Tistrella mobilis: one gene and its partner. The protein of the gene in region 1 interacts with the protein of each later gene in a pairwise test. Links are inferred from orthologs where the notes say so. Each region holds a gene or a part of one and is shown on either strand. Other genes may lie near its edges.

Region 1 (6,487 bases):
CGCTCACCTGCGTCACCGTCACATAGCTGGGCGTGAACTTCAGCGTGAAGGCCTGCGTCGCATTGCCGTCCCCTTCATACGGGATCACCTTCTGCGCCGTATCCAGCATCTCGGGCGCATTGGTCACGGCAGTCGAGCTGAAGTCGGAGATGTACATATCCGTCGGCACGACGTTCGCGCCGACCGACAGATTCTTGATGGTCGTCGAACCGGGATTGACGATCCCGATCAGCGAGCCACCGGTCGGGTTGGACTGGTCGACGATGTTGCCGTCGACCACCAGACCATCGACATCTGCCGACTGGCCGTTCACGCGCACAGGAGCCCGATCGGCCGCCGGCGTGGCGATATTGGCGAGGCACACATCCTTCATGACGTTGTTGCGCACCAGGATGTTGGCGCTGCCCGGTCCGATGTCGACCACCGCGTTGTTGACACGCTTGAAATGGTTGCCATCCACCGAGACGTTGCGTGCCGCCGCGATGAGGACGCCGGAATGGATCTCACGCGTGACGATCGGGTGTTCTGGCGTCGCCTCCAGGCGGTTCGGCTCCATCCCGTAGAAGATATTGCTGGCGATCCGCACGCTGTCGGAGCCGGCCTCGAGATGAACAAGATGTGCTGCCACCGTGCTGTGGATCACGACGTTGTCCGAGAAGAGCGCATCTTTCGCAACGCCCCGGAAGAGGCGGATATTGGTGTCGATGAAATTGCCGATCACCATCAGACCACGCATGTTGGCCTTGTTTGCGCCAATGTTGGTCACGATGTAGCCGCCCGTGCAGCCATGGATCCGATTGTCGCGGACGGTATAGCCCCTCATGCCGCTCAATGCCGTGTTGTCGTCGTTGGGACCATCCTCGAAGTCCGCCGGCCAGTCGATCTGCAGGACATCACGGGCACGCACCAGGTTGCAGTTGGTCAGCCGGATGGTACGACCCGTCACCCGCACCAGTGTCTCGGCCTCGCCGAGCGAGCACTGACTGATGGTCAGATCCACATCGCCGTTGTTGGCCGTATCAGGCCCCACGGCCGCATCTTCATTTGCGAAGATGATCGACGAGCCGGCCGGAAAACCGTCGCTGTCGCGCCCCTTCACGATAAGGCTGTCGAGGACGACACCCGACGACTTGACGTTGATGACTGCCTGGTTTGCGCCGAGCGTCGGGAAATTGATCGACGCCTTCCCCATATAGCCGGCGCCGGTGGACCCGAAGATCCGCTGACCATCAGTCGTCACGTTGAGCGGCGCCGTGATCAGATGCTTCACAAAACCGGACTGACCGTCCCGGTTGGACACAAGCATCACATGACGACCACTGTCGAGCGCCGCCTGAACCGCAACGGTATCGTCGGCGACACCATCGCCGACCGCCCCGAAATCCATCGGTGTCACAAAATCGGAGAGCTTCTCCGAGAGGTCGCGCGCCACAGCACCCGGGTAGTGGGCTGTATAAGTAACCGGCATGTTCTTTTCCTCATATCGACGGCGATCATTCGCCATTCAGAATATGAAGGAAGTATCCCGGATCTGGCGACCACCAGCTTGTTGCAACAGATCTCAGATTCAGCGCAACAGCCCCCGTACGGCAGAGCCGGCCCGGACCTCATGCGCGCCCCCGGTATAGGCCTCATGATTATCCTCAATCTCGCCGCGCTTGTAGAGATAGTTGACCATCATGCCGGCTGACTGACGAACCCCCTTGGCGCTGAGATCGGCGCGCCAGTTGATCCGCTCCACCCGCGCACCATTGGACAGGTGGAAATGCGCCACGCCGTCCCGGGCCCGGCCGCGGGTCTTCTCCTGGGTCAGATACCGGGCGGCCAGCCGCATCAGCGGTGCCTTCAGCGCCTCGGCGAGCTGCGGCTCGGCCGGCCAGTCGCGATCGAGCGCGAGCGCAAGCGGATGGCCGTCGGTGTCCCTGGGCAAGGCGGCCTTCAGCTTCGACCGCTCGGCCTCTGACAGCAGCCCCTCCCCACCGGCCGCCAGGCACTCGTCCAGCCAGGCCCTGAAGCCGGGGATCGGCGACAGGGTCGCAAAGGTCTTCAGGTTGGGCAGGTCGTGGGACAGATCCTCGACCACCCGCTTGATCAGGAAATTACCGAAGCTGAAGCCTGCCAGGCCCTTCTGGGCATTGGAAATCGAATAGAAGATCGCCGTGTCGGCGGTTTCCGGATCCGCGGTTGGCGCTGTCTCGTCCAGCAGGGTGTGAACATCGCCCGCCAGCCCCTTGACCAGGGCCACTTCCACGAAGATCAGCGGCTCGCGGGGCATCTTGGGATGGAAGAAGGCATAGCAGCGCCGGTCGCTTTCCAACCGGTTGCGCAGATCCGACCATGAACGGATCTCGTGCACCGCCTCGTATTCGATCAGCTTTTCGAGCAGGGCGGCGGGCGCATCCCAGGTGATCCGGGTCAGATCCAGCAGACCGATGTCGAACAGCCCCGAGAGCACCTCGCGCAGCTCGTGCTCCATGCCGCGCGCGGCCGGATCGGTCCGGGTCAGCGGCAGCAGATCGGCGCGCAGATCAACGAGAAACTTCACGCCCTGCGGCAGGCTGCTGAACTGGCGCAGCAATCGCGCCCGCGGGCTCACCAGGGTCGCCCGCAGCCGTTCCAGCGCCCCCACCCGCGCCGCCTGATCGGTACCGGCGTCACGCACCGCCGCCATGGCCGCATCCAGATCAGCCGGCGGCACGTCGAACTCGGCGGCGAGCAGGGTCAGGAAAGCGGCCTTGCCTTTCGGCGCCAGGCCCAGATAGACCTGCCCCAGTTCCGCCGTGCGCGCCCGGGCCGAGACTTCCCCGCCCACGGCATCCAGCGACTGGCGGATCAGCCCGCGGATCCGGTCCAGATCCTCCGCCGGCAGTTCGGGTCGGATCGGCGCACCAATGCGGGCCCGCGCCTGCTGCGACACCTCGCGCCACAGCCGGTTCAGCCGGTCCAGGGTCCGGTCGAAAAAGCCCGGACCTTCCGCCCCGGTATCGGTCGGGGGCGGCGGCGTGACGGCAACTCCGGCCGGAACGGGAAGCGTGGTCTGCGCGGGCGTCACGGTATCGGTCACGGCGGTCCTCCTTCGGCTCTTGCGGCCCTTCAGAGGATCAGGGGATGCGGACCTTCGCGTTCAAGTCTTGACATGCCCAGGAGTGGTGAAGCTTTCGTGGCATCTCAGCCGTCGAGCCCGAAGCCCAGCGGATCGAGGGTCGGGTCGGTGCCCGGCGCCACCGCATCCAGCACCGCAGGCAGGGCATCGGGCAGGTCTTCGGCGATCAGCCCGCGCGGCAGCCGGCGGGCGGCGGCCCCATGCAGCCAGACCGCCGCCGCCGCCGCCTCGAAGGCCGGCAACCCCTGGGCCAGCAGGCCGCCGGCGATGCCGGCCAGAACATCCCCGGCCCCGGCGGTCGCCAGCCGCGCCGGGGCGTTACCGTTAATGGCGATGCGGGCTCCGGCCCCGCCGGGTGCCGCGATCACACTATCTGCCCCCTTCAGTACCACCACCGCCCCGGTGTGGTCGGCGGCGATCCGGGCACGATCGAGCCGCCCCATATCGGACAGGTCGGGAAAGATCCGGGCAAATTCGCCGTCATGCGGCGTCAGCACCACCCGCGCACCATGACCGGTCACCTCGCGGATCTGATCAAACAGCAGGTCGGGTGTAGCAGCGAAGGCCGTCAGCGCATCGGCATCCAGCACCGCAGCGGGCAGCCGGGCCAGCGCGCGACGCACCCAGTCACGGGTCAGCGCATCCACCCCCTGCCCCGGCCCGAGCACGGCGGCCGCCACCTTGCGGTCGTGGAGCAGTTGCTCGAAGGCCTCGGGCGTCGGCGCCACCCGGGTCATCACTGCCGGATCGGCACCGGCATAGATCGAGAGCGCGTCCGACAGGCAGGCGATGGTCACCAGCCCCGCCCCTGCCCGAAGGCCCGCCCGGGCCGCAAGCCGCGCCGCCCCCGCCGTCTCGGGCGGACCGCCAGCCACCACCAGATGACCGCGCCGGTATTTATGGTCCGAGGCCATGGGTGCCCCCAGGGCACGGCGCCAGAGCGACGGACGGTTGAGCATAGTGGCAGGCGCAATCTCGCGCAGCACGCTGTCGGGGATGCCGATATCGGCGATCACCAGCCGGCCGCGCAGGGCACGGCCCGGCATCAGCCAATGGCCGGGCTTGGGCCTGAAAAACGACACGGTCAACACGGCCGGGGCTGCCATGCCCATCACCGCGCCGTCGTCTCCCGATACGCCGCTCGGCACGTCCACCGCGACCACCCTTGCAGTCGAGGCGGCGAGCGAGGCCAGAAGATCGGCCAGCTCTCCCTCGATCGGTCGTGACAGGCCGGCACCGAACAGGGCGTCGATCACCACCGGCGGCACCGTCTCGTCGGGCATGGCTGCAAAACGAGCGGCTGCCTGTGAAATCGGCAGCACGCTGCCCATCCACTGATCAGCGGCCAGACGGGCATCGCCGCGAAGCGCCTCCCGATCCACCATTGAGGCCAGTTCGACCGGCCAACCGGCCGCCGCCAGATGCCGGGCGGCCACCCAGCCGTCGCCGCCGTTGTTGCCCGGGCCCGCCAGAACCATAACGCGCCTCGGTTGCGGCCCCATGGCCGCCATCACCTCTTGTGCCACGGCCGCGCCGGCGGCTTCCATCAGAACGATACCGGCGGTTCCGCCGGCAATCGTGGCCTGGTCGGCGCGACCCATCTCGGCACAGGTCAGCAGCTCGTGGCTCATGGCTCGCAGGTCCTTCCAGCGATGGAGGTCGGCCGCAGGGGCGAGGCCCGCGCGACACGCTCCGCATCTTCGGCGTGCGGGCCGGCTTTGACAAGAATCCTGCCCCACACCTAAAGTTCGGGATGTCACCCTGCACGACACGGACCCCAATCACCCCGGAGGCCCTGGAGACGATGGCGACCACACCGCCCTGGAGCGTGAAAGGCGTCGACCGAGATGCCCGCGACATCGCCAAACGTGCCGCCCAGGCGTCCGGGCAGACGCTCGGCATCTGGCTTGCCGAAGCGATCCGCGCCTTCGCCGAAGCCCAGGCCGTCCATGCCGCAGAGAGCAATCGCTGGGACGATCCCGCCACCCCGGCTCCGGCAGCCACAACGGCGGCGGCGGTGGATGACGGCCGCATCGCCGAGATCGAGGCGCGGCTCGCCCGGCTTGAAGCAACCCTCAACGAGCACCGCGAGCGGTCGGAACATGCCCTTGCCGATCTTGCCCGCGGATTCGTGGCGCTGGCCGAGAAGCGCAGCGCACCGCCCGCGGGCTGACCGGCACCGGATGCGCCTCCTGTGCTGGAACCTGAAGCGCCCCGATGACCGCCGCCTTGCCGGCATCGCCGGGCAGCTGCGGGATCTGGAGGTGGATCTGCTGATGGCGCAGGAAACCCGCCCGGGGGACGGACCGGCACTCGGCCGGCTGCTGGGAGGTGCATCGGCTTTCACCGCGGCCTTCCCGCTCCGCGGCAGCGCCGAGGGCCATCTCATCTGGCGGCGGCATGATCCGGTCGGCCCCGTTCAGCCGCTGATGCTCGGCGGCTGGCCCTGGCCGCGCATCGCGCAGCTCTTTCGCCTTACCCCCCGGGGACCCGTTGCCGCCAATCTGCAGCTGTCCCACGGCCCTCTCGCCCATCGGCGGGAACTTGGGGTGGTGGCGGGCCATCGCCCCGCCCTGATCGCCGGCGATTTCAACTGGCCAGAGGCGCTGCGCCTGCGGGGCTGGCAGGACACCACACCTGCCGGCGGCAGCTTTCGCCTGGGACCACTCCGGCTGCGTCTCGACCGGGTGCTGATTGCCGGAGACCTGCCGCAGCCGTCGGTGCGGATCCTGCCGCATGGCGGGCTTTCGGACCACGACGCCCTGCTGATCGACCTGCCACTCTGAACCCGGTGCCGAAAATACGAAAGGCGCGGAACCAGATGGCATCCGCGCCTTTCGCCGATCGCTAGAACCGGCTTAAATCTCTATCCGGGTCTCTGACCCTCATACTGTCACATGCGACAGGAGGGGGAGTGGGGCGAGTGATGGGATTTGAACCCACGGCCTCCAGAGCCACAATCTGGCGCTCTAACCAACTGAGCTACACCCGCCACCGGAGTGCCGTTTCTCTAATACGCCGGCCCGTGGCGGGTCAAGCGGTTTGTGAAGCGGCCCGGCGAGTTTTTCCGCTCAGGCGCTGCGGGCCTACTGGAAGCCGCCGGCGGCAAAGAAACGTTCCAGCCGGGCAACCGCTTCTTCCAGAACGCTTTCCCGCTTGCAGAAGCAGAAGCGGACGAAGTTGCGGATATCGCCCGCCTGATAGAAGGCGCTGAACGGCAGGCAGGTCACCCCCGCCTCCACCGTCAGACGGCGGCTGAACTCCACGTCGTCCATGTCGCCGACCAGCGGCCGGATGTCGGCGCCGATGAAATACGTCCCCTCGGCAGCCAGCACGTCGAAGCCCACCCGGCGCAGCCCGGCAGACAACAGATCCCGCTTGGCT
Region 2 (6,585 bases), 2.0 Mb from region 1 along the record:
GCCCTGATCGACGAGGCCCGTGCCCGCAAGCGCGACCACATCCTGCTGCTGGTCGCCCGCGGCAATGAGAGCCGCTTCGTCGCGGTCCAGATCAAGTGATCGCCAGCTGACCGGTTGACGTCGTCCGGGTCGCGCACCGGCCCGGCCGACGCCCCCCGGAGCGGCTGACCCTCCCTCCTGGTCGCTCCGGATCCTCGACCCGCAGGCAGCGCAGGGCAGATGCGATGCTTGCGGGCAGACGCGGGCGGGTGCCACCATCCCCGGGGGCACCCGCCCGCGTCGCGTCTTTCCACAACCCGCTCCTGCCCACCGCTTCAGGACATGCCGGCCGATGAAGATCCTGATCATCGAGGATGACGACCGTACCGCCCAGCAGGCGACGCGCGCGCTCACCGAGGCGGGACATGTGGTCGATCGGGCGCCCGACGGGCGCGAGGGGCTGTTTCTCGCCACCGGCGGCGGCTATGACGTCATCGTGCTCGACCGGATGCTGCCGGGGCTGGACGGGCTGGCGGTGCTGGGGGCGCTGCGCGGCGCCGGACAGGGCGTCCCGGTGCTGATCCTCTCGGCCCTTGCCCATGTCGATGAACGGGTGCGGGGGCTGAAGGCCGGCGGCGACGACTATCTCTCCAAACCCTTCGCCGCGGTCGAACTTGTCGCCCGGGTCGAGGCGCTGGGCCGCCGCCCGGTGCAGGCCACGGCCACCGACCGGCTGGTGGTGGCGGATCTGGAGGTCGATCTGCGCACGAGGCGGGTGACCCGCGCCGGCCGCGCCATCGACCTCAGGCCGCAGGAATACCGGCTGCTCGAATTCCTGATGCGCCATGAAGGCCAGGTGGTGACCCGGGCCATGCTGTATGAAGGGGTCTGGGACTTCCATTTCGAGCCGCAGACCAATGTGGTCGAGGTGCATGTCAGCCGGCTGCGTCAGAAGATCGACCGGGGCTTCGGCCGGCCGCTGATCCGCACCCATCGCGGCGGCGGCTATTCGCTGGGGATGGAGGACATCGCCCAGGGGGGCAGTGCCGGCGCCGGAGACGACGATGACCGCTGATGCGGCCGGGCTGTTCCGGCATCTGCGCCGCACCTCCGCTGCCCGGATCGTCGCCATGTATCTGGCGGTTTTCGTGGCCTCGACCGGCCTGGTGCTGGGGGCGGTGACCTGGGCGGCGCTGACCCTGATCGACCAGCAGATCGACCAGACGCTGGATGCCGAGGTCCGCGGCCTGGCCGAACAGTACCGGATCGAAGGGCTGGGCCGGCTGATCGAGGTGGTGCGCGCCCGCTCCGGCGCGCCGCGCGGCCGGCCCGGGCCCAATCCGGGGGCCACACCCGGCATGGGGCTGGGCGGCATCTATCTGCTGGCGGCACCCGACGGTGTGCCCATCGAGGGCACGCTGGATGCCTGGCCGCGGACGGCGGAGGTGACGGCGGATGGTGCCATCGATGCCGAACTGGCCGATGGCCGCACGGCCCGGGTCCGGGTCTATCAGCTGGCGGGCGGTTTCCGGCTGCTGGTCGGCCGGGATCTGGCCGAGCGCGCCCGGTTCCGCGAGCTGGTGACCGAGGCCTCGGCCTGGTCGATGGGGCTGGTGCTGCTGCTGGGCCTATACGGCGGCTGGATCCTCGCCCGGCGATCGCTGGCCCGGGTGGATGCCATGGCCCAGGCCGCCCGCCGGATCATGGCCGGCGACATGGAAAAACGGCTGCCGGTGGCCGGCAGCGGAGACGAATACGACCGCCTGGCGGATGCCGTGAATGCAATGCTCGACGAGATCGCCCGGCTGATGACCGCAAGCCGGCTCGCCTCGGACGCCATGGCCCACGACCTGCGCGGGCCGCTGGCCCGGGCGCGGGTGTCGGCGGAAGAGGCGGCGGCCGCCATCGGACACGGCGACGGCGAGGCGGCGCGCGCGGGGCTCGACGAGGCGGTGGCTGAAATCGACCGGGTGATCCAGACCTTCGAGGCGCTGACCACCATCGCCCGGGCCGAAAGCGGTGCCGGCCGCACCGCCTGGGCGCTGGTGGATCTGACCGCCCTGGTGGCGGAACTGGCCGAGATCTACGAACTGCCGTTCGAGGACGAGGGCCGCCCGGTCACGAGCGTGCTCGACCCCGACATCACGCGGCCGGGCGACCGGGCGCTGCTGCAGCGCGCGGTGGCCAATCTGCTTGAGAACAGCCTGAAACACGGCGCCGGGCCGGTGGCGATCCGGCTCGCCGCCGAGGCGAACGGGGCCTGGATCGTGATCAGGGTCGAGGATCGCGGGGCGGGGGTTCCGGTGGCGGAACGCGCGCGGGTGGTGGAGCGCTATGCCCGGCTCGATCCGGCCCGCAGCCGGCCCGGAAGCGGGCTGGGGCTTGCACTTGCCGATGCCGTGGCCCGGCTGCACGGCGGCCGGCTGGTGCTGGCCGATACGGCACCCGGCGAGCCCATGCCCGGGCTCGCCGTGGAGTTGAGGCTGCCGCGAGACGGTGCTGCGCCCCGGGCTCTGGATCAGGCCTCCGAACCGCCCCTCTCTGCGCCGCTCCGGCCCGGGCCCAGCGCATAAAGGGCGACGGCGGTCGCCGTGGCGACGTTCAGGCTTTCCACCCGGTCCGAGATCGGCAGGCGCAGCAGCAGGTCGCAGGTCTCGCGGGTGAGCCGGCGCAGCCCCGGGCCCTCTGCACCCATGACCAGGACCAGGCGGTCGGGCAGGCCGGCGGCGCGGACATCCTGCGTCGCATGGCCGTCGAGGCCCACACACCACCAGCCCAGCCGCTTCAGCTCGTCGAGTGCGCGGGCGAGGTTGCCGATCTGAACCAGCGGCACGAGTTCGAGCGTGCCCGAAGCGGCCTTGGCGAGCACGGCGCTTTCCGGAGCCGCCCGCCGTTCGGTCGTGATCACCGCGGCGGCGCCGAAGGCGGCGGCGGCGCGCAGGATCGCGCCCACATTATGCGGGTCGGTCACCTGGTCCAGCACCACGATCAGGGCCGGGCCTTCCGGCACGGCGGCCAGGGTGGCTTCAAGGTCCCGCTCGGGCAGGGGGGCGAGCTGAAGCGCGATGCCCTGATGCACGGCATCCTCGCCGAACCGCCGGTCGATCTCGGCGCGGGCGACGGTCTCGATCTGCAGGTTGCGCTTGCGGGCGAGGGCGGAGAGTTTCGGATCGCTCGCCGCCTCGGAGCGTTCGGCGACCAGCAGCCGGTGCAGGCTGCGCGCCGGATTGGCGAGCGCCGCCTCGACCGGGTGGCGGCCATAGAACCAGAGCCCGCCGCCGGTGTCGCGGCCGCCCTGGTCGCCCCGTCCCCGGCTGCGGCCGGCCCGTGCCTGATCACGATGTGCTGAATCACGATTTGACGGTCGACGGCGATCTTGGTTTGACATCGGTCCTCGGTTTCGTTACGAACGCGCTACACCGCGTTCGACGCGGCCGGTTCCGGCCTCTTCATGGGGCAGGGAACAAGGCTTCGTCAAGCGGACCCGTACCCAGGTACCGGTTCGCAATCGTGGGACAAGGTCTTCGAATGCGTGCCCAGCAACATTCTCGTTGACTTCTTCCCGCGAATTTCCATAGTGCCGTCGCCAAGGCGCGGTGCAGGAAGCACCCATGGAGGGGTGGCCGAGCGGTCAATGGCAGCAGACTGTAAATCTGCCGGGTTTTCCCTACGTTGGTTCAAATCCAACCCCCTCCACCACTTTCCCTGCAGCGCAGCCTGGTCGCGGATGCAGGCGTGACCGGCCTTCCTCACACGGGGGTGGCCTTCTGGTCGCGCGGGCGCGGGTGTAGCTCAATGGTAGAGCTCCAGCCTTCCAAGCTGGCTATGCGGGTTCGATTCCCGTCACCCGCTCCAGATCCCGGAAATGCTACCCTCGCGGGCCCGAAATCTTTGGGCAGCCGCGTTTTCTCCGTCGGTACAGCTCTCTAGTCGGGTTTGAGCAGGATGGGTAAGGAAAAGTTCGAGCGCAGCAAGCCGCACGTGAACATCGGCACGATCGGTCACGTGGACCATGGCAAGACGACGCTGACGGCTGCGATCACGAAGGTTCTGGCCGAGACGGGCGGAGCGACCTATACGTCGTACGACTCGATCGACAAGGCTCCTGAAGAGAAGGAGCGCGGCATCACCATCAACACGGCGCATGTCGAGTACCAGACGGAAGCCCGTCACTATGCGCATGTTGATTGCCCCGGCCATGCCGACTACGTGAAGAACATGATCACGGGTGCGGCGCAGATGGACGGCGCGATCCTGGTCGTGTCGGCGGCGGACGGTCCGATGCCGCAGACCCGCGAGCATATCCTGCTTGCGCGTCAGGTCGGCGTTCCGGCGCTTGTCGTGTTCATGAACAAGGTCGACATGGTCGACGACGAGGAGCTGCTGGAGCTCGTCGAGATGGAAGTGCGGGAGCTGCTCGCCAGCTACGACTTCCCGGGCGACGACATTCCGGTGATCAAGGGCTCGGCTCTGGCTGCGATCGAGGGCACGAACCCGTCGATCGGCGCCGAGCGGATCCTTGAGCTGATGCGTGCGGTTGACGAGTACATCCCGACCCCGGATCGTCCGAAGGACCAGCCGTTCCTGATGCCGATCGAAGACGTGTTCTCGATCTCGGGCCGCGGCACGGTTGTGACCGGGCGTATCGAGCGCGGCGTGATCAAGGTCGGCGAGGAAGTGGCGATCGTGGGTCTGCGCGACACCACGAAGACCACGGTGACCGGCGTCGAGATGTTCCGCAAGCTGCTGGATCAGGGCGAGGCCGGCGACAATGTCGGCGTGCTGCTGCGCGGCACGAAGCGCGAGGACGTGGAGCGTGGTCAGGTGCTGGCGAAGCCGGGCACCATCACCCCGCACACCAAGTTCGCCGCCGAGGCGTATATCCTGACCAAGGAAGAGGGCGGCCGTCACACCCCCTTCTTCACCAACTATCGTCCGCAGTTCTACTTCCGGACCACGGACGTGACCGGTGTCATCACCCTGCCGGAAGGCACGGAGATGGTCATGCCGGGTGACAACGTGTCGGTCACCGTCGAGCTGATCTCGCCGATCGCCATGGACGAAGGCCTGCGCTTCGCGATCCGCGAAGGCGGCCGTACCGTCGGCGCCGGCGTCGTCGCCAAGGTCGTGGCCTGACCTTCCTCCGAAGGCTGCCGGAACCCTGGTTCCGGCAGCCTTCGGACCCGCTTTGCGGCCCCTGCCGGACCCCCGTCCGGCAGGGGCCGCGGCGTTTTCTCCGCGGTGCCGGGTGGTGCGGTGGAGGCTTCGCCAAGAACTGCGCGCAGGGCGTCGAAAGTGTCTCGACAAGTCGGACATGACGCGCTAGAAGGATGGCCCGTCCGCACCTGCGGGCGACGGCGATCCTTGTCTGCCGAACCGGGCCTTCTGCGATACGCATCGTGTGAAAGCTTTGAGGAAGGTGGGCCGTGATCTTTGAAGGGCACGTCGCATCGGCCGGTCCGGTGTGTCGTGCGGCGGTGGAGGAGTGTAGCTCAATGGTAGAGCACCGGTCTCCAAAACCGGGGGCTGGGGGTTCGAGTCCCTCCACTCCTGCCAACCTCTCCGCCGCGCGTTCGTGACCCCGACCCAGAGCCGCCCGGGCTGACCGGCGGCAGATCCGGAACAGAGTAGCCATGGCCAAGACTTCCCCCGGCGAGTTCGTGCGGCAGGTTCGTCAGGAGGCGCGCCGCGTCACCTGGCCGACCCGCAAGGAAACGCTGATCACCACCGCCACCGTGTTCGTGATGGCGTTCGTTGCGGCGATCTTCTTCTTCGTCGCCGACCAGGTGATCGCCTGGGGCGTTCGGCTGATCCTCGGCCTCGGCGCCTGACCTGAACGAGGAGCCGGCACCATGATCAGCAACTGGTACATCATCCACGTTTACTCGGGCTTCGAGAAGAAGGTGGCGCAGTCGATCCGCGAACAGGCCGCCCGCAAGGGCATGGAAGGCCTGATCGAAGAGGTCCTGGTGCCGTCCGAAGACGTGGTCGAGGTCCGGCGCGGCGTGAAGGTGAACACCGAGCGCAAGTTCTTCCCCGGCTATGTGCTGGTGAAGATGCAGCTGACCGACGACACCTGGCATCTGGTCAAGGACACGCCGAAGGTCACCGGCTTCCTGGGCGGCGGCGGGTCGCGCCCCGTGCCGATCACCCAGGCCGAAGCCGATCGGATCATCAATCAGGTGAAGGAAGGCGTCGAGCGCCCCAAGCCGTCGATCAGCTTCGAGATCGGCGAGCAGGTGCGTGTGGCCGACGGTCCGTTCACCTCGTTCAACGGTGTGGTCGAGGATGTCGACGACGAGCGGGCCCGCCTGAAGGTGGCCGTTTCGATCTTCGGCCGCTCGACCCCGGTCGAACTGGAATTCTCTCAGGTCGAGAAGGTCTGAGACATCAAGGCTTCGGGCGAAGCCGGCCTCATCAGGGGCCGGCTTCGCCCGCATCCGTTCCGGCATCCGCCGGGCGGATGCAGCCCGCAGATCCGGCGCCGGTGACGGCACGGAGGCCTGCGGGTGGTGCCGGCGGGAGGCCTGGCCAGGGCCGTCACCGCCGCCCCGTCTGAATGGAAGGGTCTGAACATGGCAAAGAAGATTACCGGCTATATCCGGC

Evidence for each region.
Region 2: the proteins of P7L68_RS17790 (region 1) and rlmB interact in binary tests that used the Escherichia coli proteins (3 or more experiments, as listed by UniProt). The link is inferred for Tistrella mobilis from one-to-one orthologs.

What each region holds. Positions count from the first base shown.
Region 1 is NZ_CP121017.1:2,647,383-2,653,869, forward strand. Bases 2,452-5,322 are described here. They hold P7L68_RS17790 (NAD(P)H-hydrate dehydratase), read right to left. Parts: upstream 4,735-5,322; coding sequence 3,169-4,734; downstream 2,452-3,168. Other genes in these bases: P7L68_RS17785 (malonyl-CoA decarboxylase), read right to left, coding at 2,452-3,064; P7L68_RS17795 (hypothetical protein), read left to right, coding at 4,908-5,276; P7L68_RS17800 (endonuclease/exonuclease/phosphatase family protein), read left to right, coding at 5,287-5,322. Outside these bases: P7L68_RS17780 (hypothetical protein), read right to left, coding at 1-1,468; more of P7L68_RS17785, read right to left, coding at 1,568-2,451; more of P7L68_RS17800, read left to right, coding at 5,323-5,889; P7L68_RS17810 (aminotransferase), read right to left, coding at 6,190-6,487. UniProt on the Escherichia coli protein: Bifunctional enzyme that catalyzes the epimerization of the S- and R-forms of NAD(P)HX and the dehydration of the S-form of NAD(P)HX at the expense of ADP, which is converted to AMP.
Region 2 is NZ_CP121017.1:623,695-630,279, forward strand. The notes cover bases 1,433-4,401. They hold rlmB (23S rRNA (guanosine(2251)-2'-O)-methyltransferase RlmB), read right to left. Parts: upstream 3,368-4,401; coding sequence 2,498-3,367; downstream 1,433-2,497. Other genes in these bases: P7L68_RS08600 (ATP-binding protein), read left to right, coding at 1,433-2,552; tuf (elongation factor Tu), read left to right, coding at 3,925-4,401. Also shown: P7L68_RS08590 (DegQ family serine endoprotease), read left to right, coding at 1-99; P7L68_RS08595 (winged helix-turn-helix domain-containing protein), read left to right, coding at 332-1,054; more of P7L68_RS08600, read left to right, coding at 1,044-1,432; more of tuf, read left to right, coding at 4,402-5,115; preprotein translocase subunit SecE, read left to right, coding at 5,613-5,810; transcription termination/antitermination protein NusG, read left to right, coding at 5,832-6,365; rplK (50S ribosomal protein L11), read left to right, coding at 6,555-6,585. UniProt on the Escherichia coli protein: Specifically methylates the ribose of guanosine 2251 in 23S rRNA.